Regions from separate parts of the Lysobacter sp. Soil_C_15 genome, predicted to be linked through region 1. Evidence: predicted binding sites of a transcription regulator. Region 1 holds the regulator's gene; each other region holds the start of a gene.

What was found. The regulator HrcA, encoded in region 1, represses chaperone genes, less so after heat shock. The targets are predictions, from matches to a motif close to TTNGCACTCNNNNNNNNNGAGTGCNAA.
Region 2: the regulator HrcA is predicted to act here: its motif matches at 6,882-6,908, upstream of rpoH (RNA polymerase sigma factor RpoH).
Region 3: the regulator HrcA is predicted to act here: its motif matches at 4,766-4,792, upstream of AC3A57_RS14475 (co-chaperone GroES).

Annotation. Positions count from the first base shown of each region.
Region 1 is NZ_JBDGIR010000002.1:321,220-331,282, reverse strand. Features, by position in the region: gene recN (DNA repair protein RecN) at 101-1,783, opposite strand; gene hrcA (heat-inducible transcriptional repressor HrcA) at 2,097-3,176, shown strand; gene grpE (nucleotide exchange factor GrpE) at 3,497-4,012, shown strand; gene dnaK (molecular chaperone DnaK) at 4,176-6,092, shown strand; gene dnaJ (molecular chaperone DnaJ) at 6,257-7,390, shown strand; gene AC3A57_RS05335 (hypothetical protein) at 7,471-8,325, shown strand; gene AC3A57_RS05330 (DUF3857 domain-containing protein) at 8,750-10,063, shown strand, end outside.
Region 2 is NZ_JBDGIR010000001.1:582,107-592,169, reverse strand. Features, by position in the region: gene AC3A57_RS02505 (hypothetical protein) at 1-1,959, shown strand, start outside; gene AC3A57_RS02500 (HAD family hydrolase) at 1,956-2,714, shown strand; gene AC3A57_RS02495 (glycosyltransferase family 87 protein) at 2,813-4,396, shown strand; gene AC3A57_RS02490 (carbohydrate binding family 9 domain-containing protein) at 4,396-6,618, shown strand; gene rpoH (RNA polymerase sigma factor RpoH) at 6,919-7,797, shown strand; gene AC3A57_RS02480 (DUF1203 domain-containing protein) at 7,982-8,449, shown strand; gene AC3A57_RS02475 (hypothetical protein) at 8,650-9,075, shown strand; gene AC3A57_RS02470 (hypothetical protein) at 9,182-9,613, shown strand; gene AC3A57_RS02465 (NAD(P)/FAD-dependent oxidoreductase) at 9,731-10,063, opposite strand, start outside.
Region 3 is NZ_JBDGIR010000005.1:359,999-370,061, forward strand. Features, by position in the region: gene AC3A57_RS14450 (endonuclease) at 147-1,946, opposite strand; gene AC3A57_RS14455 (helix-turn-helix domain-containing protein) at 2,119-2,529, opposite strand; gene AC3A57_RS14460 (cupin domain-containing protein) at 2,899-3,270, opposite strand; gene AC3A57_RS14465 (hypothetical protein) at 3,348-3,602, opposite strand; gene AC3A57_RS14470 (AraC family transcriptional regulator) at 3,724-4,593, shown strand; gene AC3A57_RS14475 (co-chaperone GroES) at 4,840-5,127, shown strand; gene groL (chaperonin GroEL) at 5,253-6,893, shown strand; gene AC3A57_RS14485 (hypothetical protein) at 7,281-7,994, shown strand; gene AC3A57_RS14490 (TrbL/VirB6 family protein) at 8,017-9,147, shown strand; partial or broken gene AC3A57_RS14495 (DUF4189 domain-containing protein) at 9,327-9,629, shown strand; gene AC3A57_RS14500 (hypothetical protein) at 9,724-10,063, shown strand, end outside.

The DNA of each region.
Region 1 (10,063 bases):
GACCACGACGATCTTTCCGAGTCCCGAGTCCCGAGTCCCGAGTCCCGAGTCCCGAGTCCCGAAGCCCGAGTCCCGAGTCCCGAAGCCCGAGCCCCAAAACTCACCCCACATCCGCCAGCAAGCGCCGCGCCGCGGCGCGGACTTCCTTGCTCAGCTCGATGCCGCCGAGCATGCGGGCGAGTTCTTCCTCGCGTTGCTTGGCGCCCAGCACCACCACCGCGCTCTGGGTGACGCCTTCGCTGGCGGCCTTGCTGACCCGGTAGTGGGCATGGCCCTGGGCGGCGACCTGGGCCAGGTGGGTGACGCACAGGACCTGGCGGCTGGCGCCGAGGGTGCGCAGTTTCTGGCCGACGATCTCGGCCACCGCGCCGCCGATGCCGGAGTCGACTTCGTCGAAGACCATGGTCGGCACCGCGTCCAGGCCGAACGCGGCGACTTCGATCGCCAGCGAGATGCGCGAGAGTTCGCCGCCGGAGGCGACCTTGCGCAGCGGCCGGGCCGGCTGGCCGGGGTTGGCCGCGACCATGAACTCGACCCGTTCGCCGCCCTGCGGATCGGGGCGGTCTTCGTCCAGCGGTTCGATCGCGACGTCGAAGCGGCCGCCGCCCATGCCCAGTTCGCCGATCAGCTCGGTGGCGCGCGCGCCGAGCGAGCGCGCCGCCTCGCGGCGGGCCTGGCCGAGCGCGTCGGCGGCGCGGCGCCAGCCGGCGCGCGCGGCCTCGATCTCGCCGTCCAGGCGCTCCAGGCGTTCGCCGGCGCCGCGCAGTTGTTCCAACTCGGCGGCCAGGCCGTCGCGGGTCGCGGCCAGGTGTTCGGGCGCGATCCGGTGCTTGCGCGCCAGTTCGTGCAGGCGGCCCATCTTGTGTTCGATCTGCTCGAACTCGGAGGGGTCCAGGTCGAGGTCGTCGCGGACCCGGTCGAGCAGGGACACGGCCTCGTCGATCTGGATCGCGGCCTGGTCGAGCATGGCCTCGACCTCGCCTAGGCGCGGCTCGTGCTCGCTCATCTTCTGCAGCTCGCCGCGCACCTGCTGCAGGGTGCGGGTCAGCGACGGGCCCTCGTCGCCGCCGAGCCGGGCGAAGGCGCTTTCGCAGGCGGCGATCAGGCCGGCGGCGTGGGCGTGGCGGCGGTGGTCGGCGAGCAGCTTGGCCAGCGCCTCCGGCTCCAGCGCCTCGCGCTCGAGTTCGGCGTGCTGGTGTTCGAGCCAGCCGATGCGGTCGCTGACGTCGCCCTGGGCGAGCAGGGTCTCGCGCTCGCGCAGCAAAGCGCTCCAGGCGCGCGCGGCGCGTTCGACCGGTTCGCGCTGGGCCTCGCAGCGGCCGTAGGCGTCGAGCAGGCCGAGCTGGCTGGCCTTGGACATCAGCGCCTGGTGCTCGTGCTGGCCGTGGATCTCGACCAGGTGCCCGGCGAGGTCGCCGAGCTGGCCCAGGGTGACCGGGCGGCCGTTGATCCAGGCCCGCGAGCCGCCGTCGGCGCGGATCACCCGGCGGATCTGGCATACCGCGACGTCGCCGTCGCCGGTTTCGTCCAGTTCGTTGTCGCGCAGCCACTGCGCGGCCTGCGGGGCGTCGTCGAGGGTGAAGTCGGCGACCAGCTCGGCGCGGTCGGCGCCGTGGCGGACCACGCCGCTGTCGGCGCGCAGCCCCGACAGCAGGCCGAGCGCGTCGACCAGCAGCGACTTGCCGGCGCCGGTCTCGCCGGAAATGACGGTGAGCCCCGGACCGAAGCTGAGTTCGGCGGCGCTGACGACGGCGAATTGCTTGAGCGAGAGATGGGCGAGCATGCGGCGGCGATTGTGCCTTGAGGGCCGGCGGCCTGGGAATGGGAGACGGACAGCGGCGCAGGGTAGGGCAATGGCGGGTCACCAGGTGAGACTGTGCGCTGCGGCTGCGGCTGCGGCTGCGGCTGCGGCTGCGGCGCTGCGGGACTCGGGACTCGGGACTCGAAGTGGGGGGGCGGGGCCGAGAGGTTGAAGGCGAGCAAGGACGGGGGGCGACTACTGCGCCTCGGCTTCTCCGAGTCCCGAGTCCCGAATCCCGAGTCCCGCTGCAGCCGAAGCCTTGCGTCTCCTCGCCTCGACGCCTATATCGACACCAATGACCCGCCGAACGCCCGAACCCGTCCTCGACCCGCGTGCGCGGCAGTTGCTGCGCACCCTGATCGGCCGCTACATCCACAGCGGCGAGCCGGTCGGGTCGCAGACCCTGGCCCGGCACGCCGGGCTGGACGTCAGTCCGGCGACGATCCGCAACATCCTCGCCGACCTGGAGGAGGCCGGGCTGCTGAGTGCGGCGCACGCTTCGGCCGGGCGGGTGCCGACCGCGCAAGGCTATCGGCTGTTCGTCGACTCTTTGTTGCAGGTGCGGCCGCTGCCGGAGGGCGAGGTCGCGCGGCTGCGCAGCGAACTGCCGGCCGGCTCGGGCACCCAGGCCCTGCTCGGCAGCGCTTCCGAGCTGCTGTCGGCGATGACCCATTTCGTCGGCGTGGTCAGCGTGCCCAAGCGCGAGCAGTTCGCGTTCCGGCGCATCGACTTCGTGCCGCTGGACGCGCAACGGGTGCTGGCGATCCTGGTGTTCGCCGACCAGGACGTGCAGAACCGCATCATCCAGACTCGCCGGCCCTACGACGGCGGCGAGCTGGAGCGGGTCAGCAATTACCTGAACGCTCATTTCGCCGGTCGGCCGGTGGCCGAGATCCGCGCCACCCTGGTCCACGAATTGCGCCATGCCCAGGCCGAGATGCAGGCCCTGCTGGCCCAGTCGGTGGAGCTGGCCGAGCAGGTGCTGGCGCCTGACGGCGACGACATGGTCCTGGCCGGGCAGACCCGGCTGATGGGGCTGCAGGAGCTGGCCGACCTGGACCGGCTGCGCGAGCTGTTCGAGGCCTTCGCCCGCAAGCGCGAGATCCTGCAGTTGCTCGAGCGCACCGTGCGCGCGCCGGGGGTGCGGATCTTCATCGGCGAGGAAACCGGGCTGGCGCCGCTGGAAGGGGTGTCGCTGGTGACCGCGCCGTACACCGCCGGCGGCCGGGTGCTGGGGGTGCTGGGGGTGATCGGGCCGACCCGGATGGCCTACGACCGGGTCATCCCGGTGGTGCAGGCCGCCGCCGACGCGCTCGGCGATGCGTTCCAGCCCGGCGAGGGCGGCGAGCCCCCGCAACACCCCGGCTCCTTGTAAGAGCAGCGCCTCTTTTTCAGAGAGGGAACAGCAAAGGCGATGGCGTTCCCGGGTAGGAGCGGCGCCAGCCGCGACCGCGAACCCGCGCTGGCCGGCGCAAGCGGCCCGGAAGGCAGGAGCAAATCCCCCAGCCCCCCTTTCGCAACGGAGCGAACAGCAAACGCTACGGCGTTTCGCTCCGGCCGACCGGACCGCGCAGCCGTTCACGAACCCCGCGGCTCGGCGCCGATCCCGGCCGATCGGCGCAGATCCCGGCACTTGAATGGCGCCGGCGCGGCCCCATAGCTGCCCCTGTCGCGGATGGACCGCCAGGAACCAGCATGAACTCACACGATCTGAACCCCGAATCGGCCCAGGCCGCCCAGGACGAGGCGCCGGCCGCAGAAGTGTCCGAACTGGACGCCCTGCGCGCCGAACTGGGCAAGTTGCGCGAAGACTCTTTGCGCGAGCGCGCCGAGCTGGATAACCAGCGCAAGCGCGTGGCGCGCGACATCGAGATGGCGCGCAAGTTCGCCAACGAACGCCTGCTCGGCGATCTGCTGCCGGTGATCGACAGCCTGGAGGCCGGCCTGGCCGCGGCCGGCGAAGACAGCGGCGCGCTGCGCCAGGGCATGGAACTGACCCTGCGCCAGTTGCTCAAGGTCGCCGCCGACAACGGCCTGGTCGCGGTCGACCCGGCCGGCCAGCCGTTCAATCCCGAACACCACCAGGCGATGAGCCTGGTGCCGGCACCGGGCGTGGCGCCGAACCACGTGGTCCAGGTCTACCAGAAGGGCTGGCTGCTCAACGAGCGCCTGCTGCGGCCGGCCCTGGTGGTGGTCAGCCAGGACGCGTGAGACCTGCGTCCGGGGACCGGCGAAGGGCCGGTACCGGGACCGACGGGGCAGGGCACGGGCGCTTGAACTGCCCGGCACCGGGCCCCAGATAACGGACATCGGCGGCCGGCGCCCAGCGCGCCCCGCCCCTTAAATTCCAAAGCATTCGAGAGGGAGCACAGCAATGGGCAAGATCATCGGCATCGACCTGGGCACGACCAATTCCTGCGTCGCGATCATGGAAGGCGGCAAGGCCAAGGTCATCGAGAATTCCGAAGGCGATCGCACCACCCCGTCGATCGTCGCCTTCACCAAGGACGGCGAAGTCCTGGTCGGCGCCTCGGCCAAGCGCCAGGCGGTGACCAATCCGAAGAACACCTTCTACGCGGTCAAGCGCCTGATCGGCCGCAAGATGACCGACGCCGAAGTGCAGAAGGACCTCGGCCTGGTGCCGTACGCGATCGTCCCGCACGACAACGGCGACGCCTGGGTCGCGACCCAGGACGGCAAGAAGATGGCGCCGCAGCAGATCTCGGCCGAAGTGCTGGGCAAGATGAAGAAGACCGCCGAAGCCTACCTGGGCGAGCCGGTCACCGAGGCGGTGATCACCGTCCCGGCCTACTTCAACGACAGCCAGCGCCAGGCGACCAAGGACGCCGGCAAGATCGCCGGCCTGGAAGTCAAGCGCATCATCAACGAGCCGACCGCGGCCGCGCTGGCCTACGGCATGGACAAGAAGGGCGGCGACCGCAAGGTGGCCGTGTACGACCTCGGCGGCGGCACCTTCGACGTGTCGATCATCGAGATCGCCTCGGTCGACGGCGAGATGCAGGTCGAAGTGCTGTCGACCAACGGCGACACCTTCCTCGGCGGCGAGGACTTCGACAAGCGCGTCATCGACTACTTGGTCGAAGAGTTCCAGAAGGACCAGGGCATCGACCTGCGCAAGGATCCGCTGGCCCTGCAGCGCCTGAAGGACGCGGCCGAGCGCGCCAAGATCGAGCTGTCGTCCTCGCAGCAGACCGAAGTCAACCTGCCGTACGTGACCGCCGACGCCTCGGGTCCGAAGCACCTCAACATCAAGCTGACCCGGGCCAAGCTGGAGTCGCTGGTCGAGGACCTGGTCAAGAAGACCATCGAGCCCTGCCGCATCGCCCTGAACGACGCCGGCCTGCGCGCCAGCGACATCAGCGAGGTGATCCTGGTCGGCGGCCAGACCCGCATGCCCAAGGTCGGCCAGGCGGTGGCCGAGTTCTTCGGCAAGGAGCCGCGCAAGGACGTCAACCCGGACGAAGCCGTCGCCGTCGGCGCGGCGATCCAGGGCGGCGTCATGGCCGGCGACGTCAAGGACGTGCTGCTGCTCGACGTGACCCCGCTGTCGCTGGGCATCGAAACCCTGGGCGGCGTGTTCACCAAGATCATCGAGAAGAACACCACCATCCCGACCAAGGCCTCGCAGACCTTCTCCACCGCCGAGGACAACCAGTCGGCCGTGACCGTGCACGTGCTGCAGGGCGAGCGCGAGCAGGCCCGCTACAACAAGTCGCTGGCCCGCTTCGACCTGTCCGGCATCGAGCCGGCGCCGCGCGGCATGCCGCAGGTCGAGGTGTCCTTCGACATCGACGCCAACGGCATCCTGCACGTCAGCGCCAAGGACAAGAAGACCAACAAGGAACAGAAGGTCGAGATCAAGGCCGGCTCGGGCCTGTCCGAGGAAGAGATCGCCAAGATGGTCGCCGACGCCGAGGCCAACCGCGAGGAAGACCAGAAGTTCCATGAGCTGGTGCAGGCCCGCAACCACGCCGACGCGTTGATCCACAGCGCCCGCAGCGCGATCAAGGAGCACGGCGAGAAGCTGCCGGGCGAGGCGATCGGCCGCGCCGAGTCGGCCATCGCCGAGCTGGAGACGGCGATGAAGGGCGACGACAAGGCCCAGATCGAGGCCAAGTCGCGGGCCCTGGAAGAGGCCGCGCAGTCGCTGTTCGCCGCCGCCGGCGCCGGCCATGCCGACGCCCCGGCCGGCGACGCCGGCGCCGCCTCGGCCAAGTCCGACGACGTGGTCGACGCGGAGTTCACCGAAGTGAAGGACGACAAGAAGTAAGCCGGGAATGGGGAATGGGGAATCGGGAATGGGAGCAGCGGCGAGCGCCGCGACCTGTCAGGAACCCGGTTCCCCGTTCTCGTATCCGTAGCTCACGGCGCGCACGCCGCGCCGTTGGCTTTTGATCCAACCATTCCCGATTCCCAACTCCCGATTCCCAGCCCATGAGCAAACGCGATTACTACGAAGTGCTGGGCGTTGCGCGCAACGCCGGCGACGACGACCTGAAGAAGGCCTACCGCCGCTGCGCGATGAAGTTCCACCCGGACCGCAATCCGGGCGACAAGGCGGCCGAAGCCTCGTTCAAGGAGTGCAAGGAGGCCTACGAAGTCCTGTCCGACGCCAACAAGCGCCGGGCCTACGACCAGCACGGCCATGCCGCGTTCGAGCACGGCATGGGCGGCGGCGCCGGCGGTCCCGGCTTCGCCGACATGGGCGATATCTTCGGCGACATCTTCGGCAACATCTTCGGCGGTGCCGGCGGCGGCGGAGCGCGCGGTCCGCGCCGCGGCGCCGACATCGGCTACGTGATGGAGCTGTCGCTGGAGGAAGCGGTCGGCGGAGTCGAGAAGCAGATCGAAATCCCGACCCTGGACGAGTGCGAGACCTGCAAGGGCTCGGGCTCGGCCGACGGCAAGGTCGAGACCTGCACCACCTGCAACGGCCGCGGCCAGGTGCGTTTCCAGCGCGGCATCTTCTCGATGCAGCAGACCTGCCCGCACTGCAACGGGCGCGGCCAGACCATCGCCAATCCCTGCGGCGACTGCCACGGCCAGGGCCGGGTGGAGCGGACCAAGACCCTGCAGGTCAAGATTCCCGCCGGCGTCGACAACGGCGACCGGATCCGCCTGACCGGCGAAGGCGAGGCCGGCCCGGCCGGTTCGCCGCCGGGCGACCTGTACGTGGAAGTGCGCGTGCGCGAGCACGAGATCTTCCAGCGCGAGGGCGACGATCTGCACTGCGAAGTGCCGATCCGGATCTCCCAGGCCGCGCTCGGCGACTCGATCCGGGTGCCGACCCTGGACGGCGAGGTCGAGCTGCGGATTCCGGCCGAGACCCAGAGCGGCAAGCTGTTCCGCCTGCGCGACAAGGGCGTCAAATCGGTGCGCAGCCGCCGTCCGGGCGATCTGTACTGCCGGGTGGCGGTGGAGACGCCGGTCAACCTCACTCCCGAGCAGCGCGAGCTGCTGGAGAAGTTCGAGGCCACCTTCGTCGGCGACGGCGCGCGCAGGCATTCGCCGCGTTCCTCGACCTTCCTCGACGGGGTCAAGGGCTTCTGGGACCGGATGACGTCCTGAGCCGGGCGGCGTGCTGCGCCGTTCGCATTTGGAAAGGGCCGCCCATGCGGTCCTTTCTTTTTTTGCGGCGGTGGTTCCGAATGACCTCCTGGCCGGGCGGCGCGCCGTGCCGCTCGCTGCTGGATCTGGACAGGGCCGCCAGGCGGTCTTTTCTGCGGTGGCGCTCCCGACAGCGTCGACACCGGCCCGAGCGAGGTGCCAAAACGCAGGCGCGATGCGGCAACCCGCACACGATCGGCCGCGGCCTCGGCATCCGGTTCGATACGATTCTTCGCTCGATGTGGCGGCTTGCGCGCGCCGGCGGGCAGGAACGCAGCGATGTGCTAGAAAAGCACGCCCGAGAGCAAGGCGTCGCGATCCGCAGCGCCTCGCCGAACGCTCGCTGCCTCGTTCCCATCGACATGGAGTCCCTGATGCCGCTACGCCACGCAACGCCGAACCGGACACCGATCGCGCGGCCTGCGCTCGCCCGCCGGGCGGCGAGGGCAGTCGCCTTCGTGTTGGCGTTGGCGGCCGCGTTGCCGGCTGCGGCCGCCTGCAGCGGCGCCACGCCGACGGCGGTGGCGCAGTCCTTCTATCGCTCGCACTACCTGTTCTGGGACCAGGCGCCGCAGCGCCTGGGCGACGCCGTCGCCGCGCCGCTGCTGGCGTTGCTGCGCAGCGAACACGCCTGCCGCGACGGCGGCGAACTGTGCGCGATCGACGCCGATCCCTGGCTCGGCGCACAGGACGGCGAAGCGGTGGACCCGCGTTTCCAGGCCGAGGGCCGGGACCGGGTGCGGGTGGCCTATCGCTTCGAGCTGGGCGAGGAACGCAGCGAGCGCAGCGCGCAGCTGCTGTTCGTCCACGAGCGCGGCTGCTGGCGCATCGCCGACCTGATCTCGCCCGACGGCGGCTCGCTGCGCCGCTCGCTGGCGCAGTTCCACCGGCCTTGAGCAGGGGGCGGAAGCGAAAGCAACAGCAATAGCTGTCGAAGCCGTGAGCAACGGCAACGGCAAATCCCTCTGGCCCCTTTTTTCAAAGGGGGGGGGCGCAGCCGAAGCGTCGTGGAGGAACGACAGGGCGTCGCCGCTTCCTGTAGCAGCGGCATAAGCCGCGACCCGGGACGCGCAGCGCCGTCGGCCGCCTTGCCACCGATCGAAACCGCGTCCTTGGGGTAGGAGCGGCGTCCCGCGGGAATGTCCTTCGGTCGCAAGCCGCGGCCGCGACCCCGCGCCGCCGATTCAATGTGCCTGGATCCGTCATCGTTCGCGACCGCTTGCGGCGTCGCGGCGATGTGGTAGAACAGGCGCGCCGCCATCGCGGCGCGGTGCGCGGACGCGGTCCGGCGCCGTCTTTCAGGGAAACGGGGACGAAAGGATGCCTACCATCATGTTGCGGCTCTCGGCCGCGATCGCTTTGAGTCTGTCGGCCGGCATGGCCGGCGCACAAGCCGCGCAAACGCCCGCGCCCGCCGCCGCCCAGGCGCCGGCCGCGAAGCCCGCCGAAGCCGAGCCGATGCGGATCGAGCGTCTGCACGTGGATTACCGCATCGAACCCGACGGCGCCTACAGCGAGCGGCGCGAAATGGCGGTGAAGGTGATGGAAGAGCGCGCGGTCGAGGCGGCCAAGCACCGCTCGATCAGCTACAGCGCCAGCCTGCAGCGCCTGGACGTGATCGCCGCCTACACCCAGAAAGCCGACGGACGCCGGGTCGAAGTGCCCAAGTCGAACTACCAGGTCGAGACCCACCAGGGCCGCGCCGGCGGCGGTCCGGCGTTCTCCGACCGGGCCACCACCAGCGTGGTCTTCCCCGAGGTCGCGGTCGGCGACACGGTGGTGATCGATTACCGCCTGACCGCGATCCAGCCGATGTTCGACGGCCATTTTTCCGAGATCGAAAGCTTCGGCGGCAGCGAGCGTTACTACGGCGACGTGCGCGTGCGCATCGACGCTCCGGCGGCGCTGACCGCGCAGGCGCGCGGTTTCGGCGGGTTGAAGACCGTGCGCGACGAGGTCGCCGGCGGCCGCCGCCTGATCGAATGGAGCTACCGCAACCGCGAACCGGTCGAGGACGAGACCAACGACTACTCGGTGTACCAGATCGAGCGCTTCCCCGGTTTCGCCTTCTCGACCTTCCCTGGCTATGCCGACATCGCCCGCGCCTACGCGGCGCGGGCCCTGCCCAAGGCCGAGCCCAGCGCGCGCGTGCGCAAGCTGGCCGACGAGATCGCCGCCGGCAAGACCGCCCCGCGCGAGGTGGCCCAGGCCCTGTACGAGTGGGTGTCGACCCAGATCGACTACGGCGGCAACTGCATCGGCCTGGGCGCGGTGGTGCCGCGCGATCAGGCCTTCGTGCTCGATAACCGTCTCGGCGATTGCAAAGACCACGCCACCCTGCTGCAGGCGCTGCTGTCGGCCAAGGGCATCGAATCGACCCAGGCCCTGATCAATGCCGGCAACGTCTACAGCTTGCCGTCGGTGCCGGTGGTGGCCAGCGTCAATCACGTGCTGAACTATCTGCCGCAGTTCGATCTGTACGTCGACGCCACCGCCAAGGGCATTCCCTTCGGCGAGCTGCCGGCGGTCATCGCCGGCAAGCCGGTGCTGCGCATCGACCGGCCGGACCTGGCCGCGCGTACGCCGGGCTTCGCGCCGCTGCGCAACCGCCAGCGCATGGTCAGCCGGCTGGTC
Region 2 (10,063 bases), on a different contig from region 1:
CACGCCCTGCTGCAGCCGGCCTGGGACCCGTGGTCGGCGTTCCTGGCCGATGGCGGCGAGGCGATGGCCTATCCCTACGGTCCGGTCATGCTGCTCGCGCACCTGCCCGGCACCGCGCTCGGCGTGTCGGCCGACGCGATCCTGGGTTCGGCCTATGCCGGCGGCCTGGGCTTCCGCCTCGGCCTGCTCGGCGCCGACCTGTGCGCGCTGGCGCTGCTGGCGCGGCTGTGGCCGGAACGGCCGCGCCCGTTGCTGTGGCTGTACTGGTGGTCGCCGATCGTGCTCTACGTGACCTACTGGAACGGGCAGACCGACATCGTGCCGATCGCCCTGCTGCTGGCGTCGCTGGCGTTGCTGCGCCGCTACCGCGCCGGCGCCGCCGGCGCGGCGCTGGCGCTGGCGATCGCGGCCAAGCTCAGCATGCTGCTGGCGGCGCCGTTCTTCGCCATCTACCTGTGGCGCAACAAGCGCCTGCGCGGGCTGTTGCGGCCGTTCGCGCTGGCCGGCGGCGCCAGCGCGGCGGCGCTGCTGCTGCCGTGGCTGGGATCGCCCGGCTTCGTGCGCATGGTGATGGGCACGCCGGAGTCGCTGCGGGTGTTCGACCTGGCCCTGCCGCTGGGCCAGGACCTGCGCCTGTACCTGACCCCGCTGCTGTACCTGCTCGCCGCCTACGGCCTGTGGCGGCTGCGCCGGATCAACTTCGACCTGCTGGTCGCGGCGATCGGTCTGTCGTTCTTCCTGGTGGTGCTGGCGACGCCGGCGCCGCCGGGCTGGTACCTGTGGCTGGTGCCGTTCCTGGTCGCCCACCAACTGCACAGCGACCGCAGCGCGCGGGTGTTGACCGCGGCGTTCTCGGCCCTGCTGATCGGCATGCACCTGCTCGATTCCAGCGGCGCGGCCGCGCCCTGGCTGGGCTGGGACCCGTCGGCAGGGATCTCCGCCGTGGCCGCGCGCATCACCCCGCACCTGCACTCGCTGGGCTACACCGGCCTGGTCGCCGCCGGCTTGGTGCTGCTGGTGCAGATGCTGCGCGAGCGGATCGCCCGCAACGACTACTACCGGATCGCGCAGAAGCCGGTGACGCTCGGCATCGCCGGCGACTCGGGCTCGGGCAAGGACACCCTCAGCCGCGCCCTGGCCGGGATCTTCGGCGAGCACTCGGTGGTGCACGTGTCCGGCGACGACTACCACGTCTGGGACCGCTATGAACCGATGTGGAAGGGACTGACCCACCTGGACCCGCGCGCCAACGACCTGCAGCGCTTCAACAACGACGTGCTGGCGCTGATGGACGGCAAACCGATCCTGTGCCGCCACTACGACCACGGCGCCGGCCGCTTCACCGCGCCGACCCGGATCGACAAGAACGACGTGGTCATCGCCTCGGGCCTGCACGCGCTGCACATGCAGCGCTTGCGCGAGCGCTTCGACGTGGCGGTGTTCCTGGACATCGACGAAGACCTGCGCCGGGCCTGGAAGATCCATCGCGACGTCGGCCAGCGCGGCCACGCCCTGCAGCAGGTGCTGAACTCGATCGAGCGGCGCATGCTCGACTCGCGCCAGCACATCCATCCGCAGCGCGCCGCCGCCGGACTGGTGCTGCGGCTGATGCCGGTCAACGCGCAGCAACTGGCCACCGCGCCCTCGCCCGACCGGGTGCGGCTGAAGCTGGTCGCGCTGATCCGCAACGGCACCTCGCACGAGCGCATGGCGCGGATCCTGATCGGCATCTGCGGCCTGCACCTGGACGTGCAGACCGCCGAGGACGGCGGCGAGATCGAAATGAGCATCGAAGGCGATGTCGCCGCAGAAGACATCGCCATGGCCGCGCGCGCGCTGGTGCCGGGCCTGGAGGAAATGCTGGACATCCAGCCGCGCTGGGAGGACGGCATGAGCGGGATCATGCAATTGCTGGTGCTGATCCAGATCGAGGAATCGCTGAAGAGCCGGATACGATGAGCCTGAGAATCCACAACTCGCAGAAGGTGATGCGCGCGCCGCAGGCGATCATCTTCGACACCGACAACACCCTGTACGCCTACGAGCACCCGCACGCGCAGGCGCTGGCGGCGACCGAGCGCAAGGCGGTGCGCCTGCTCGGAGTCGACCCGGACGAGGTGCGCGGCGCGTTCGCGCGCGCCCGCGAGGAGGTCAAGCGCCAGCTCGGCAAGACCGCCAGCTCGCACAGCCGGCTGCTGTACTTCCAGCGCGGCATCGAGATCCTCGGGCGCAAGACCCAGCTGGTGATCACCCTGGATCTGGAGCAGACCTACTGGCGCACTTTCCTGTCGCATTGCGAGCTGTTCCCGGGGGTGCGCGATTTCCTGCTCGCGTTGCGCCGCAACGGCATCGGCACGGCGATCATCACCGACCTGACCTCGCAGATTCAGTTCCGCAAGATCATCTACTTCGGCCTGGACGACTGCTTCGATTACGTCGTCACCTCCGAAGAGGCCGGTGCGGACAAGCCCGAGGAGGCGCCGTTCCGCCTGGCGATCGACAAGCTGGGACTGGACCCGAGCCGGATCTGGATGATCGGCGACCATCCGGTCAACGACGTCGCCGGCGCGCGCAACTTCGGCCTCAGCACGCTGTTGCGGGTGGACCGCGGCCGCGACGGCGCCACCACCGGCTGCGATGTCGAGTTCGACGATTTCACCGAGCTGCACCGCTACTTCTTCTCCGGCAAGGTCGACGGAGTGGGCAAGAGCTGATCGAGCGCGCCGCGCAGGCGGCCACAGGACACACCGCAGCGGCGCGGGGGCGCCGCTGCAGCGACCCGGCGGGGACCGGGAAGATAAGGAGTTCGTCGATGCAAACGAGTACCTATACGCAGCCGCCCGGCGCCGGGCGCTGGGCGGTCGCCGCGCTCGCGCTGGCCTTGCCCGCGCCCTTGCTCGCCGCGGCCCTGGCCGGTTTCGGCCTGGACCTGAGCCTGGCGGCGCCGTTGGCGGCGGACGCGCTGGCGGCCGCCTGCCTGCCGCTGGCGAGGCGCTTGCCCGTGCAGTGGGACCGGTTGTTCTCGCATCGTCCGCTGGCCGCGCTCGCGCTGGCGGCGCTGGCGGCGCTGGCGGTGTTGCGGCTGAGCGGCGTCGCCTTGTACCTGGCCGACGCCGAGCAGGCGCAATTCTCGGCGTTCTGGTTCGATCCGTTCTATGTCGGCCATAGCTGCTATTCGGGCTATTGGCAGGCGGCCGAACTGTCGCGCGAAGGCGCGGCCAACCTGTACGACCCGATGCTCTACAGCGGCACGATGGGCCGCTTCAAGCTCGACGAGTACCTGTACCTGCCGCAGTTCCTGCTGCTGCCGCGGCTGGGCCTGGCGCTGGGCGGCGACTTCTACTCGCTGCGCGCGCTGTGGTTCGCGATCGAGGGCGCGATCGTGCTGGCCGGCCTGTGGGCGGCGGGGCGCTGGATCGGCGGAGGCGTCGGTCGCCGCATCTGGTTGCTGATTCCGGCGGTGATGCTGACCAGCCCGGTGGTGGTGACCTTGCAGGTCGGCAACTTCCAGCTCGCCGCGATCGCGCTGTCGGTGCTGGCGATGATCCAGTTCGAGCGCGGCCGCAACCTCAGCGGCGGCCTGTTGCTGGGTTTCGCCGCGATCAAGCTGTTCCCCGGCCTGCTCGGCGTGTATCTGCTGGCGCGGCGGCGCTGGGCCGCCGCGGCCTGGACCGGCGCGTTCGCCGCGCTCTACACCGTGCTGGCCTATCTGTGGCTGGGACCGCAGCCGTTCGAAGCCTTCCTGCACTACCAGGCGCCGCGCATCGCCAACGGCGAGGCTTGGGCGTTCCTGGAGATCGAAGGCCTGGAGTGGGTCAGCGCGATCAACCAGTCGATACCGGGACTGGTGCTGAAGGCCAAGATCCTCGGCGCGCAGGGAATGGACCGGGCGACGATGGGCGCGGTGGCCTGGGTCTGGACCGGCGCGGTGGTGGTCGCGGCGATCGTCGCCGGCCTGCGCCACGACGCGATGTCGCGGCTGGAACGCGCCGCGGTCTGGATCGCACTGCTCGGGCTGGCGGTGTTCCGCAGCCCCTTCGTACCCGACCACAGCGGCCTGTTCGCGCCGATCTGGCTGTGGAGCCTGATCGCCGCGGCCTGCCTGCCCAGCCCGCGCAGCGCGGCGCTGCTGGCGCTGGGCTGGCTGGCCTGCACCGCGGTGCTGCCGGTCGGCGGCGTGCCGCTGCCGGAGGTGCCCGCGCGCATCGCCCTGGCCACCGTCGTGCAGGCGATCGCGATCGGCCTGTGCCTGTGGCCGGTGCTGCGCCGGCCCGGCCTGCGCTCGCCCAGCGCGCGCTTCTGGCGCGCCGACGATTCCCAACGACCGGTATCCGCCGCCATGGACGGCGATGTCCGGGATCTCCCGATTTCTCTGACGACCAAGGCGGAACACTGATGCGTCGCGTTACTTTGTGCACCACCCTGTTGGCGCTGCTCGGCAGCGCGTTCCCGGCCCTGGCCGACGATGTGCTGAACATCCCGCGCGCCGAGCACGCGCCGCGGCTGCAGGACTACATCGGCGGCGTGCCGTCCGACGCCGGCGTGGAGGTCAAGGACTTCCGCCAGAACAAGCCGGGCGACGGCGTGCCGTCCTCGCTGGACACGCGCGCCTACCTGTCTTACGACGACCACCATCTGTACGTGGTGTTCGTGTGCAAGGACGACCCCAAGCAGGTGCGCGCGCGCATCGCCCGCCGCGACGCGGTGTTCGGCGACGACGGCGTGCAGCTGATGCTCGACACCTACCGCGACAAGCAGCGCGCGTTCGTGTTCACGGTCAATCCTTACGGCGCGCAGATGGACAGCCGCTACACCGAGGGCCTGGGCTACGACTTCAATTTCGACACCCAATGGGTGTCCGACGGCCGCCTGACCGACGACGGCTACGTCGCGGTGATGCAGATCCCGTTCAAGAGCCTGCGCTTCGAACGCGGCGACGCGCAGAACTGGGGCATCGCGATCAACCGCATCATCCCGCGCACCAACGAGTTCGTGTACTGGCCCTACATCACCGAGCGCAAGGAGGGCTTCGTCCAGCAGTTCGCCGCCGCGCGCATCGCCGACGAGATCCAGCCCAGCCGCAACATCCAGCTGATTCCGCACGTCACCTACCGCGACGCCGAGACCTTGGGCGTGGATTCGGCCGGCCGGCCGTCGATGCGCGGCCACCGCCGCAGCGAGGTCGGCGTCGACGCCAAGTTCGTGGTCAAGGATTCGATCGCGGTCGACCTGACCGTCAATCCCGACTTCAGCGAAGTCGAGACCGACGAGCCGCAGGTGATCGTCAACGAGCGCTTCGAGCAGAGCTTCGTCGAGAAGCGGCCGTTCTTCCTCGAGAACAGCGGCATCTTCGGCCTGCCGGTGTCGCTGTTCTACTCGCGCCGGGTGGTCAATCCGCAGTACGGCGCGCGCGTCACCGGCCGGCTCGGCCGCTGGGCCTTGGGCGGGCTGCTGATGGACGACGAGTCCGCCGGCCTGCTGCTGTCGGGCAAGGATTACGGCAAGACCGGCAAGATCGGCGTGGCGCGCCTGCAGCGCGACGTCGGCGAGCAGTCCAACGTCGGCTTCCTGGCCTCCGACCGCAGCGTCGGCGACCAGTACAACCGGGTGTTCGGCCTGGACTCGCGGATGAAGCTCAACGACAACTGGCTGCTCAACGCCCAGGCGATCAAGAGCAAGTCGCGCGAGGAGGGCGATGTGCGCCGCGACGGCGACCTGCTGTTCGCCCAGGCGATCCGCGGCGGCCGCGACTTCACCTTCGATGGCCAGTACATCGACATCTCCGACGACTTCGAGGCCGAGCTCGGCTTCGTGCCGCGCGTGGGCATCAAGCAGCTGTACCAGAAGTCGGGCTATCTCAAGCAGTTCCCCGACGCGCCGTGGCTGGTCAACATGGGCCCGACCCTGACCGCCTACCGCACCTGGGACCAGAACGGCGACACCCAGGACTGGAGCGTGGAGCCGGGCTTCGTGGTCAACGGCCTGCGCCTGACCAAGATCGAAGGCAATCTGATCCGCGGCTACGAGTACTTCGGCGGCCGCGATTTCTACATGGACGGCTTCAAGGTCGGCGTCAGCAGCGAGTGGTTCAAGTGGCTCGGCGGCGAAGTCAGCTACACCCAGCGCGAGACGGTCAACCATCTGCCGGCGCCGGGGCTGGATCCGTTCCTGGCCGACGAACGGCTGTTCAAGCTCAAGTTCACCCTCAGCCCGTTCGCCCAGTTGCGCATCGACCAGTCCTTCATCTGGGACGAACTGCGCACGCGCCACTCGATCGTCGGCCGCGATTCGGACTCCAAGGTGTTCCGCAGCACTCAGTCCTTCACCAAGATCAAATACCAGTTCAGCCGCTTCTGGGCCGCGCACGTGATCTTCGACTACAAGGCGCTGGACTCGGACACGAACCTGTTCCTGATCCCGCGCGACAAGAAGCTGGTCACCGACTTGCTGGTCAGCTACTCGCCCAACCCCGGCACCGCCTTCTACCTGGGCTACACCGACCAGCAGCAGAACCTGCGGATCAACGAGAACCCGGCCTTCGTCGCCCGCACCCGCGACCTGGACCTGCACAGCGGCAAGCAGCTCTTCATGAAGTTCAGCTACCTGTTCAACTTCTGAGGGCGACCGGCCGCGCCGGGCCGCCTGCGGTGCGTGCCGGCCGTGGGCGGGCCGGGAGAGGATTCAGCCGCCGGCCGGCCTGGCCGGCGGATACTGCGTGCCTGGCCCGCTCGCGACCGGCCCGGCCTTCACGGCTTCTTTTGCAAGTGATTGATATCAAAGCATTTCGGCCCGGCGCCCGCTGGGCCGGCCGGAGCCCCTCCTGCGACGGCGCGCCCGTTTCCTCGTTCCAATCCCGCAACACTGCGGAACTTCCCCCGCCTTTAGCAGTCGTATAACCCGACTGCTAAGATGACCCCCATGACCGCTATCGCCCAATCCACCGCTCTAGTCGCCAACAACCTGCCTGTGCCCAGCGCGCTCGGTTCGCTGGACGCGTACATCGGTGCCGTGCACCAGATTCCGGTGCTCTCCGCCGAAGACGAGCAGGCCTTGGCCCGTCGTTACCGCGAAGGGGAAGACCTCGACGCGGCCCGCGAACTCGTTCACTCGCACCTGCGCTTCGTGGTCCACGTGGCCCGCGGCTACAACGGCTACGGCCTGCAGATCGGCGACCTGATCCAGGAAGGCAACATCGGCCTGATGAAGGCGGTGAAGCGCTTCGATCCGGACCAGGGCGTGCGCCTGGTGTCGTTCGCGGTGCACTGGATCCGTGCCGAGATGCACGAGTTCATCCTCAAGAACTGGCGCATCGTCAAGGTCGCCACGACCAAGGCGCAGCGCAAGCTGTTCTTCAACCTGCGCAGGAGCAAGTCGCGCCTGGGTTGGATGAACGCCGAGGAAGTGCGCCTGGTCGCCAAGGACCTCAACGTCTCCGAACGCGAAGTGCTGGAGATGGAGTCGCGCCTGTCCGGTCGCGACATCGGCTTCGATGCGCCGTCCGACGAGGACGACGATCACGCGCCGCCGTCGCCGGCCGCCTACCTGCGCGCCGCCGACGAAGATCCGTCGCAGTCCTACGAGCGCGAAGACGAAGAGGACAGCCAGCTGGCCCTGCTGCGCGAAGGCCTGGCCGGCCTGGATGCGCGTTCGCGCGACATCGTCAAGCGCCGCTGGCTGGATGCCGACAGCAAGATCACCTTGCAGGAACTGGCCGACGAGTACGGCGTCAGCGCCGAGCGCATCCGCCAGATCGAAGCCAATGCGTTGAAGAAGATGCGCGGCCTGTTCTCAGCCTGAGCGTTTCGGCCTGAGTGTTTCGGCCCGAGCGCCGCGACAAATCCAGCGTCCCACGAACGGTCCGGGCAACCGGGCCGTTCGCGTTTGCGCGCGCGGCGTCGGAACACAGCCCGGCGCAAGCCGCGGATATCGGCGGCCGCGCGGCGGGACTAGCCTGCGCTCTCCTTCTAGCGAGAGTTCCGCCATGATTTCCTACCGCATCGCCGGCCTGTCGCCGCAACCCTATGCCGCGTTGTTCGCGCTCGACGACGCCGACCTGGCGGCGCACGACATGCGCCGCGTGGTCGCCGATTCGCCGCGCGGCTATCCCTGCCGCGTGTCCCTGGTCGATGCGGCGGTGGGCGAAACCGTGTTGCTGCTGACCCACGAACACCAGGCCCAGGGCCCGTACCGCGCCAGCGGTCCGATCTTCGTGCGCGAGGCCGCGAGCCGGGCGCAGACGTACCAGGATCGATGGCCGCCGGTGCTGCTGACCCGCTACCTGTCGCTGCGCGCTTACGACGGCCAGGGCTGGCTGCGCGAGGCCCGGGTAACCGACGGCGCGCAAGGCGAGCAAGCGGTGCAGGAACTGTTCGCCGATCCGGCGATCGTGCGGGTCGCCGCCCACAACGCGCGGTACGGTTGCTTCCTGTGCGCGATCGACCGCGCCTGAGCGCGGCTACGCGCGTTGCGCTGGCGGATCGGCGCCATTCCCGGTGGCGCCGGCGATGCGCCGGCGCGCGCAGCGCCGGTTGAGAACTGGAAGCGGCGTCGCAGGCCCCCGCGCGCGCGCTTGCCGGGCCGCGAATGCGGCGACCAGACTGCGCCGCCGGCTCCGTCCGGAGCCGGCGCACTTACCCAATGGAGGGGTACATGCACGCCAAGAAGATGCTGGTCGCGGCCGGGTTCGCCGCGTTGATGGCGCTGTCGCACGCACCGGCGCGGGCCGGCGACGTCAACGCCGCGGTGTTGAGCTGCTACGTCGATACCTTCGCTTTGGACACCCTGCGGGCGAACGTCTGCGTCGCTACCTGGACGCCGAACCGGGCCAACAACCCGACCATCGCCCATTTCGAAGTGACCGGCCTGCAGGCCGGCAACTACGGCTACAGCTGGAGCAACCTGGAAAGCGGCGGCCCGGCGCCGGCCTGCGGCAATACCCGCAGCTGCAACGTCCGCATCGCCACCGAGACCAACGGCGACGGCGAAGCGCGCCTGGCGGCGACGGTCACCGACCTGGATACCGGCGCGGTGCGCACGGTGAGCGCGGTCGCGTACTACTACGACGGCTGGCATTAAGCCGGCACGGACGACCGCTTCGACCGAACCGGGAACGCGCCGTCGCGGCGACGTTCCGCCGATCGCGTGGAAAACCTTCCACGCACGCAAACCAATGGAGGGGTTTATGCAAACCAGCAAGACCTGGGTGTTGGGCGCAGCCTTATCGCTGCTCGCCGTGGGCGCAGCGACGCAACCGGCGCGCGCCGGCGACGTCAGCAACGCGGCGGTGACCTGCTTCGTCGACACCTACGCCTTCGACGTGCCCGAAGTCGGCAGTTGCAGCTCGATCTGGCGGCCGGGCTCGGCGAACAATCCGAGCACCGCGCTGTTCCAGGTGACCGGGGTCGGCGCGGGCAACTACGCCTACGCCTGGCGCGACCTGGAGAACAACACCGTGCCGGCCGGCTGCGGCAATGCGCCCTACTGCGAGAAGCTCATCTATACCGACGTTTACGGCGACGGCCAGGCCACCTTGCAGGTGACCATCACCGACCTGGACACCGGCGCGGTGCGGCAGGTGCAGGCCACCGCGTTCTACTACGACGGGTTCACCTGATCGGCGCCCGGCCGCGCGGGCTGCGAGGCCGGCGGGCGAGGACGAGGGGCGCCTTGCGGCGCCCTTCGTTTTGGCTGCCGGCCGATCGCGGCGCCGGTACCGGACCGAGCGTCCGGCTCAGGACGGATCGGGCTTGCCGCCGAAGATGATCCGGGCGTGGCGCTGATAGGTGAAATACGCCCACGACCAGTTGAGCATCACCAGCAAGCGGTTGCGGAAGCCGATCAGGAAGAACACGTGGGCGGCCAGCCAGAACGCCCAGGCCATGAACCCGGAGAAGCGCAGGCCGCGCAGGTCGACCACCGCGGCGCGGCGGCCGATGGTGGCCAGGTTGCCGTAGTCGACGTAGCCGAACGGCGCGATCGTCTCGCCGCGCAGACGGGCGCGGATCGCGCGGGCGACGTAGCTGCCCATCTGCTTGGCCGCCGGCGCCACGCCCGGCACCGGCCG
Region 3 (10,063 bases), on a different contig from region 1:
CGGCCGGGCGGCGCAACGGCCGGCGCCGATTGCCTGGAACAACGCGACCGCGCGACCAAACAGGACAATGTGCCGAGGGGGAAAACGGACGCCCGCAGCGAGCGGGCGTCCGTAAGTGCGCTTGCTTCTAGCCAGGCGCGATCCGATTACGGAATCAACTGGCAGCTCGCCGGCTTGGTCGAGGTGAACAACGACGCCGTCGCCCATTCCGGATGGTCGATGAAGGGGTTGCGGTTGCCCTGGAAGCTGTAGATCACTTCGTTGCGGGCCTTTTCCGCCGCGGTCGGCGGGTCGGCCTGGTGCCACTGCAGCAGGGTGGTCAACAGACCCATGTAGGCCGGCGAGGACGAAGTGATGACGATCTTGCTGCGGTCGTCGGTCAACTCCAGGTCCGGCTCGGACTGGCCGCTGTTCGGGTCGGTGCCGCCTTCGTAGCGGATCGCCATGTACAGGATCGCGCGCGCCATGTCGCCCTTGCGCTGGCCCCAGACTTCGAACGAACCGGCGTTGCCGTCCGGGGTCTTGAACCAGTTCGAGTTGCCCGGGTACACGCCGCTGCCGCCGCCGCTGCCGTTGTTGGCCTCGGTGACGCGCTCGCCGCAGCCGCTGGACAGCGAGCAGTTGGCGTAGGGCTTGTTGCCGCGGTCGGCGTTGTAGCCGGCGTCGGTGAGGTACAGCATGTGGGTGTCGGTGTACGGCGCGTTCGGCAGGCCCAGGTTGCCGGTGGTCGAGCCGAAGCCCAGCGAGTTCGGCCAGGTGTGTTCGCGGTTGTACTTCAGCCCGCTGCCGCTGCCGGCGCGGTCGGTGACCTTGAGGTAGCTGCGGTTGCGGTAGGCGTCGAGGATGCGGCCGGCGTTGTTCGGGTCTTCGTCGGCGATCTCGAGGATCGACCAGGTGTTGGTGGTGCCGCCGCTGTACGGATAGACGGTGTGGCCCTTGATGGTCGCGTGCAGCGAGCAGCGCAGCTGGCTGGCGCTGCTGGTGTTGACGTGGGCGTAGTAGCCGCTGGTGCCGCCGCCGCTGGCGACGTTGAAGTTGACCACGGTGTTGGCGGCCGGGCTGGCCCCGCCGGCGTCGGTGACCTTGCTGGCCACCACGGTGAAGGTGCAGGCCTCGCCGGCGTACAGGGCGGTGCCGGTCGAGGCGGAGATCGCGGTGCCGCTGGACGGATAGGTCAGTGCGACCGCGCCCGAGGTGGCGCACTGTAGGGTCAGCGCGCCCGCGGCCAGGCTGACCGCTTCGCTGAAGTTGGCGACCAGGTCGCCGGCGGCGGGGAAGTTGCTGGCGCCGTTGGCCGGGGTGGTCGAGGTCACGCTCGGCGGCGTGTTCGGATTCGAGCCGGTGAAGCTCTGGCCGTTGTTGCAGGCGCCGAAGGTCTGGTTGGCCGAGCTCTGCCAGGCGAACTGCGAGTACGCGCTGCCGCTGCCGGACAGTTGCAGCGAGGTGCCGGCCGCGGTCGAGCCGGACTCGGACACCGGCAGATTGCTGCTGGTCTTGCCGGCGGCGGGGCCGTTGCTGGCGGTGATCGAGCCCTCGTAGCTGAGGAACTGGACCACGTTGCCGCTGCCGTCGACCAGGGCGAAGCCGTCGTTGGAGCCGTTCTGGATGCCGTTGGTGGGGTAGCTGAGGGTGGCGATGCGCACGCTGCCGCCGCAGCTGACCACGCTGCCGGCCGGGACCGGGTCGTTGTCGTAGGTGGTCGCCGCCGACGGCGAGCTGCCGTTGTACAGGTAGATGCGGTAGTTGCTGAGCGTCTCGCCGGCCGTGGCCACGACCTCGATGCGCTCGCCGACGTCGCCGGACGCGGTGGCGTCGTCGTAATGGAATTCGTTGACGAACACCGCGGCCGGGGCCACGGACGGGATCAGCGCGGCCAGCGCCAGCGCCAGCGGCGCGCGGCGGCGCCAGGACGGAACAACGGGACAGCCACGAACGGACTTCGACATCGAACGGCTCCTTGTGATGGCGACGCGCACGCATGACGGTGGGCGCAGTCGGAAAGCGCCTCCCCAGGCGCATCCGGCCGAGTCTAGTCGGGGTTTGTGACAGCGCCGGCTGTCCTGCGTCACGCTTTGCGAGCGCGGCGCCGGTCACGCTTCCTCGGCCGCGAGCGCGGGCTCAGCCCGGTGCGCGCTTGGACACCGCCGAGCGCGCGCGGCCGGTGCGCAGCTCGGCCAGTTGCTCGGCGACCTCGACCAGGGGCGCGCGGCTGCGGGTCGGCGCCTCGCGGAAGGCCAGGATCAGGCGCAGTTCCAGCGGGTCGTCGACCAGCAGCGCCTCGGCCGCGGCGACCGAGTCCATCGCCGTGTCGGCCGAGAGGTTCATCTTGCCGCGCCCGGTGGCCAGCCACTCGAACTGCACTCCGGTCACCAGGGCCAATTCGCGCAGATGGGCCATGCTCGGAAACTTGCCCTGCGCCGACTCCCAGTGGCCGACCGCGCTGCGCTGCACGCCGACGGCGGCGGCCAGCGCGGCCTGGGACAGGCCGGCGTGGCGGCGGGCGAGGCGGATGCGCTGTTGCGGGGTCATCGGCGTTGCTCCGGCATCGAGGTAGGCGCTGAGTGCATTTTGCTACCGATTTTCACCTGGTGACCGATAGACGCCATAGCTGGTGCGCTACGGGTCACCAAGCCGATCTGACTTTATTTATGAAACATGGATTTATCGTGTTCCCATGCCGCTGATGCTACCGATAGTAGCGCCGTCCGCGCCTCCGTCGGCTGGTAACCGTTACCCGGACTTCGCAAGATCGGTTCCACGCCGATAGGGAGTTCGGCGAGACACGAGGTCGGTTCGGGGGAAGGGCGCCGGATAGCGCCATGCAGAGGACAGGCCGTCTCCGTACCAAAGAGCGCGTTCCACGGGACGCGCTCTTTTCTTTTGTCCGCCGCGCGCCGCTCAATCGAGCGGGCGCAATTGCTCGTCCAGCGAGCGGGTCTTGTCGGTGATTACCTCGCCGGTGTGCAGGGTGGTCTTGCGCTCGATCAGCAGCAGGTGGCATTCCTCCTCGGCGATCGGGTTGTGGCGCATGCCTTTGGGCACCACGAACATCTCGCCTTCGCCCAGTTCGATCCGGCGGTCTTCCAGTTCGATCGTCAGCCGGCCCTTGAGCACGTAGAACAGCTCGTCTTCGTCCTGGTGGCTGTGCCAGGCCAGGGTGCCGTGCACCCGCGCGACCTTGACGTAGGCATCGTCGACCTCGGCGACGATCCGGGGCGACCACAGTTCGGTCAGGGCAGCGGCGATGCGTGCGGGGGAAGTGGCGGACATGCGGTTTCCTGGCGACGGGGCTGGGCGCGCGATGGCGGTATCGGCCTTACCTTAGCGCGCGCCCGCGCCGACCGCGCTCAGGGCTGGGCTTCGACCCAGGCGCGCAGCTGCGGATCGCGGATCTGCATCGCCTCGAACAGGCCGATCGCGCGCAGCGCCGGCAGGACCTCGCGGATATGGCGTTGGGCCCGCTCGCGCGCCGCGGCGTCGGCCTGCGGGTCGGCCAGGGTGCGGGCGTTGGCGAGAAAAGCGGCGACCGAGCCTTTGCGCACGATGACGCCGCCGAGCACGGCGGTATCGGCACCGTCGGCGAGAATGTCGTGAGGACGCATGCGGGGATTCCTCGAATGGAGCGGGGTGGAAGCGGGAACGCCAGCTTGGGCGCCGCGCCCCGGCTCTGCTACGTTGCCGCGGCCGAGTTCCATCGCGTTCCGGCCAAACCGGAGGCCGCCCTTGCCCGATCCTCACTCGCGCGACCTCGCCCGGCGCGACGCTTCCGCGTCCGGCCAGGCCTGGCTGAGCGCTGCGCAGGCCGACGCCGGCGACGGCCCGGCGGTGATCGCCGTGGTCGGCGATGCCCGCGGCCCACGAACGACCGCGCCGCACCGCCACGCCCGCGGCCAGTTGCTCGGCGCCCGGCGCGGCCTGCTGACCGTCGGCAGCGAGCGCGGCCGCTGGCTGGTGCCGCCGTCGGACGCGGTGTGGATGCCGCCGCAGGCCGAACATTCCTTGCGTTCGCACGGCCCCGGCTTCGCCGGCTGGAGCCTGTACGTGGCCGCGGACGCCTGTGCCGGGCTGCCGGCGCAGCCCTGCGCGCTGCGCGTGTCCGGGCTGCTGCGCGAGATCGTCGCCCGGCTCGGCGACGGCACCGAAGCCACGCCGGCGCGGGCCCGGCTGGGCGCGGTGGCGCTGGACGAGATCGCCGCCGCGGGCGGCCGCGACGGCCGGCTCGGCCTGCCGATGCCCGACGACCCGCGCCTGCTGAAGATCGCCCAGGCCCTGATCGAGCGCCCGGACGACCCGCGCGGCGCGGCCGAATGGGCGGCCTGGGCGCACCTGTCCGAGCGCAGCCTACGCCGCCGCTTCGCCGCCGAGACCGGCTACAGCCTGCTGCAATGGCGCCAGCGCGCCGGGCTGATGACGGCATTGGAACGGCTGGCCGCCGGGGTCGCGGTGACCACCGTGGCCTTCGACCTGGGCTATGCCAGCGCCAGCGCCTTCGGTGCGATGTTCCGCCGCCATCTCGGCGCCAGCCCAAGCGCCTACCTCGATGCGGCGGGGCTGGGACCGGCCGGGGCCGGGGCGGAGCCGGGCGCGCCGTAGCGCCGACGCGAACGGCGGCCGGGGGAGGGGCGGCAGGGGTACGGGCCCCAGGACACGGCCGAAGCCGGCCGGGGCGGCTTTGCGACTTTTTTCGCCCGGGCCCTTGAAAGGCGCCGGCCGCGCCTCATCTAGCGTCCAGTCCCGGCGCGTCCGGGCGCTTTCGTCCCCGGCGTTGGCACTCTCCGGTGGCGACTGCTAAAATTCCGATTCTTTTCCCGATCATTCAATCACTTACAGAGGGACGCCATGAATCTCAAGCCGCTTTACGACCGCGTTGTGGTCAAGCCGATCGAAGCCGACGAAATCTCGGCCGGCGGCATCATCATCCCCGACGCCGCCAAGGAAAAGTCGACCAAGGGCGAAGTCGTCGCGGTCGGCGAAGGCAAGGCTCTGGACAACGGCAGCGTGCGCGCGCCGAAGCTCAAGGTCGGCGACAAGGTCATCTACGGCCAGTACGCCGGCAGCACCTACAAGCAGGACGGCGTCGAATTCAAGATCCTCAAGGAAGACGACGTCCTCGCGATCGTCGGCTGAAAGCCGGGAATCGGGAATGGGGAATCGTGAAGCGCTTGCGCTGACGAACCCGCCCCGCCCGATTCCGCCCGCTTTCGCTCGTCCCATTCCCGATTCCCCATTCCCTATTCCCGGAGTCAGCAACAATGGCTGCTAAAGAAATTCGTTTCGGTGAAGACGCTCGCGCCAAGATGGTGCGCGGCGTCAACGTGCTCGCCAACGCCGTCAAGGCCACCCTCGGTCCGAAGGGCCGCAACGTCGTGCTCGAGAAGAGCTTCGGCGCGCCGACGATCACCAAGGACGGCGTGTCCGTCGCCAAGGAGATCGAACTGGCCGACAAGTTCGAGAACATGGGCGCGCAGATGGTCAAGGAAGTCGCTTCCAAGACCTCCGACAACGCCGGCGACGGCACCACCACCGCGACCGTGCTGGCCCAGGCGCTGATCCGCGAAGGCATGAAGGCGGTCGCCGCCGGCATGAACCCGATGGACCTCAAGCGCGGCATCGACAAGGCCGTGACCGAAGCCGTCGGCGAGCTGAAGAAGCTGTCCAAGCCGTCCTCGACCTCGAAGGAAATCGCCCAGGTCGGCACCATCTCGGCCAACTCCGACGCCAACATCGGCGACCTGATCGCCCAGGCGATGGACAAGGTCGGCAAGGAAGGCGTGATCACCGTCGAAGACGGCTCGGGCCTGGAAAACGAACTCGACGTCGTCGAGGGCATGCAGTTCGACCGCGGCTACCTGTCGCCGTACTTCATCAACAACCAGCAGTCGATGTCGGCCGAGCTGGACGACCCGTTCATCCTGCTGCACGACAAGAAGATCTCCAACGTCCGCGACCTGCTGCCGGTGCTGGAAGGCGTGGCCAAGGCCGGTAAGCCGCTGCTGATCGTCGCCGAGGAAGTCGAAGGCGAGGCGCTGGCGACCCTGGTGGTCAACACCATCCGCGGCATCGTCAAGGTCTGCGCGGTCAAGGCTCCGGGCTTCGGCGACCGCCGCAAGGCGATGCTGGAAGACATGGCCGTCCTCACCGGCGGCACCGTGATCTCCGAAGAAGTCGGCCTGCAGCTGGAAAAGGCCACGATCAAGGATCTGGGCCGGGCCAAGAAGATCCAGGTCTCGAAGGAAAACACCACCATCATCGACGGCGCCGGCGAAAGCTCGGGCATCGAAGCGCGCATCAAGCAGATCAAGGCGCAGATCGAAGAGACCTCTTCGGACTACGACCGCGAGAAGCTGCAGGAGCGCGTGGCCAAGCTGGCCGGCGGCGTTGCGGTGATCAAGGTCGGCGCCGCGACCGAAGTCGAGATGAAGGAAAAGAAGGCCCGCGTCGAAGACGCGCTGCATGCCACCCGCGCTGCCGTGGAAGAAGGCATCGTCCCGGGCGGCGGCGTCGCGCTGCTGCGCGCCAAGGCCGCGATCGCCGGCCTGAAGGGCGCCAACGAAGACCAGAACCACGGCATCCAGATCGCCCTGCGCGCGATGGAAGCGCCGCTGCGCGAGATCGTGACCAACGCCGGCGACGAGCCGTCGGTCATCCTCAACAAGGTCATCGAAGGTTCGGGCGCCTACGGCTACAACGCCGCCACCGGCGAGTACGTCGACATGATCGAAGCCGGCATCCTGGATCCGACCAAGGTCACCCGCACCGCGCTGCAGAACGCCGCGTCGATCGCCGGTCTGATGATCACCACCGAAGCGATGGTCGCCGAGCTGCCGAAGAAGGACGAGCCGGCGATGCCGGGCGCCGGCGGCATGGGCGGCATGGGCGGCATGGACTTCTGATCCGTACCGTTCGCCGTTCGCGCGACACGAAAAACCCCGCCGCGAGGCGGGGTTTTTTTTGCCCGAGGCGCGCTGTCGGGTTAGGTCCGCGCCGGTCGGATTCGCCGCCGCAGGCGCACGGCGTCGCCGTGGCGCAGGGGAGCTGGCCCGGCTGGCGACGGGCGTCGCGGCGAAAGGCGGTTAGGCATGCGGGCGGAGCTCGTCCGTGTAGACGAATATGCATCGCGAATCGATCGTCTATACCGCTCGTCGGATAGATGCGGACATCTCGCGGCACATTCGACAAGTCACATTTTTCGTGCGCGATAGTGCGCCCGTCGGCCGACAAGGACGGGAAGCGGAATGGGATTGCAGACGAGGTATCGGCGCGCAAAGGCATTGCGCAATGTGCACTGGCTGGGCGCGATGCTGGCGATCGCGGCGGCGCCGGTAGCCGCGCAGCAGGTCGTGTACGACCCAGCCAACTTTGTCGAACAGGTGCGCCAGGCCGCGGTCGACGCAATCGAGTTCGGCAAGACCGCGCAGCGCTGGAGCGAGACCGCCAGCCACTACCAGCAGCAGCTGATTCGCGTGCAGCGGATCAATTTCAGCCAGACCCGGATGCACGACGACTTCCCGCCGCGCGCGGCCGATCACGGCATGGCCGACCTGTGTCCGGGCGACTCCGCGCCGCGCGAGCCGGTCGCGGCGGCGCTCAGGCTGGCCTTGCCCAGGCTCGACGGCAATCTGGTCAGCGAGCAGCTGACCCTGTGCCAGCGCCGGGTTTATGCCGAGAACATGAAGTACAACGAGTCGGTGCAGATGCTGCGCACCCTGGTGGCGCGCAACCGCGAGTTTGAGTCGATCGAGCTGCAGCGCGACGCCGCCGGCACCAGCCAGGGCGCCCTGGCCGCCAACGACAACGAAGCCCATCGCTTCATGCTGCGCACCTCGATGGAGCTGGACTACTGGCAGGCGCGGATGAAGGCCTACGACGACTACATCGCTGCGCTCAAGGCCGACCAGTCGCGCCTGGCCAAGCGTGCGCTGGACGGCAACAAGGGCACGCTGATCGGCAACGTGATCCAGGCGGCGCTGTTCGCGGCCGCGTTGCGCCATTGATCCGGACGGAGAACCCATCGCAATGGACCTGCCGTCGCTCGCAGACCTCGCCCCATGGCTGGCCCCGCAGTCCCAGTCGGGCTTGGTCGACTATGCGTTCTACAAGCTGATCAACAACTATTTCACCGAAGAGATCAACGCCTTCGGCTTCGCCCTGATGAAGCGCATGATGAGCTGGGTCGCCAGCGTCGCCTTCACCCTGGCCACGCTGTATTTCCTGATCATGGGCTATCGCGTCGCCACCGGGCAGTCGCGCGAGCCGATGATGGGGCTGGTGGTGAGCGGGATGAGGGTCGCGCTGATCCTCGGCGTGGCCACCACGATGAGCTTCGCCAGCCTCGACCTGTACCGCCTGCTGACCACCGGCCTGGACCAGGAGATCCACGAGGCGGTCAGCGGCAACCGCGGCCAGACTGCGGCGGAGGCGGTGGACCAGAACCTGGCCTACATGCAGATCGCGATGAACGCGATCGACGCGGTGCGGATCGTCGACGGCGACGATGAGACCCGCGAACAGAAGTCGCGCGCCCTGCTGATGGCCGGATTCGGCACCGCCAGCGTGCCGATGACGGTCGGCGCGCTGATGCTGATGTACAAGTTCGGCATCGCCTTCTTCGTCGGCCTGGCGCCCTTGTTCATTCTGTGCCTGATGTTCGACCAGACCCGCGACCTGTTCCGCAAATGGCTGATGTCGGGCATCGCCACCTTCTTCTCGATGGCGGCGCTGAGCATGATGTCGGCGATGGCGCTGAAGCTGACCGGCAAGGTCGCGGCCGCGTTCTGGGCCGCCAAGGCCGCCGGCATCCTCGGCCTGGAGGCCGAAGGCATGTCCTCGCTGGCGATCCAGCAGGGCGGCCTGGGCCTGATCCTCACCGTCGCCCTGATCACCGTGCCACCGATGGTGGGGATGTTCTTCCATGGGGCGCTGGGGAACTTCCTGCAATTTCCAGCATTTGGCAGTGGCGGCCAGACGCAGGGGGATAGGCCGTCGGGGCATGGTCGGGCGCTGGCTGGCGCAGCATCACCGAAGCAGTACCCTGACGAGACGACCTATGGCGCTAGCAAAGCCGGAACCAGCTACGACCAAGGCGCAAGACGAAGCTACCCCTCGGCGGTCGAACCGGTGAACCAGGACGAGATCAGAAAGAAATGAAAGCCTCGGTCTTGATTAAGGCGATAGTCCTGTACGGCATTGCCCTTTCGGTAAGCGCCGAGGGTGGGTGTCCTCCAGGCATGATTCCTTACCGAGGATCGGATGTGGCGTCCTGCGGTCCAATTCCCACCTCGGGAAACGATGTCCCTAGCGGACCGGTGTGGTCGAACCGCTGGGGGGCTGTGGCCAGCGATCCGAACAACGGCGTCATGGGGGCGGTTGCGAACCGACGAAAAAGGGATGTCGCTGAAAGAGCCGCGATCAAGGAGTGTGAATCTCGTGGCGGGATAAGCTGTCTGATCGAGACTTCATACAGCAATCAATGCCTCGTCACGATTCAGGGAAAAACGGGCGTGACTCATTCCAAGTCGAGTTCAGTCGAGCAGGCGGAAAAACTCGGTATGGATGCGTGCGCGAAGCGCGGCGATCCCGACTGCCATGTCTACTACCAGGCCTGCAGCCTTCCGGTTCGGATTCAATAAGGCGCCAAGATACCGGTTGCTAGCGGAGCGGCGACGATGGATTCTCGTTTATTGCCGCCGCTCCACCATGGTGTCGCCGAACATGATGTCGGCGATGGCGCTGAAGCTGACCGGCAAGGTCGCGGCCGCGCTCTGGGCCGCCAAGGCCGCCGGCATCCTCGGCCTGGAAGCCGAAGGCATGTCCTCGCTGGCGATCCAGCAGGGCGGCCTGGGCCTGATCCTCACCGTCGCCCTGATCACCGTGCCACCGATGGTGGGGATGTTCTTCCATGGGGCGCTGGGGAATTTCATGCAGTTCTCGGCGTTTGGGGGGCAGGGTGGAGCAGGTGTAGCACACACTGGATCAGCCGGGCCGACCGAGCCGGTACGGGGCATTCCGCATAACCGCGACACCGGTGCTCCGCAAATGGAGCGAATGCAAGGATCTAGCTACG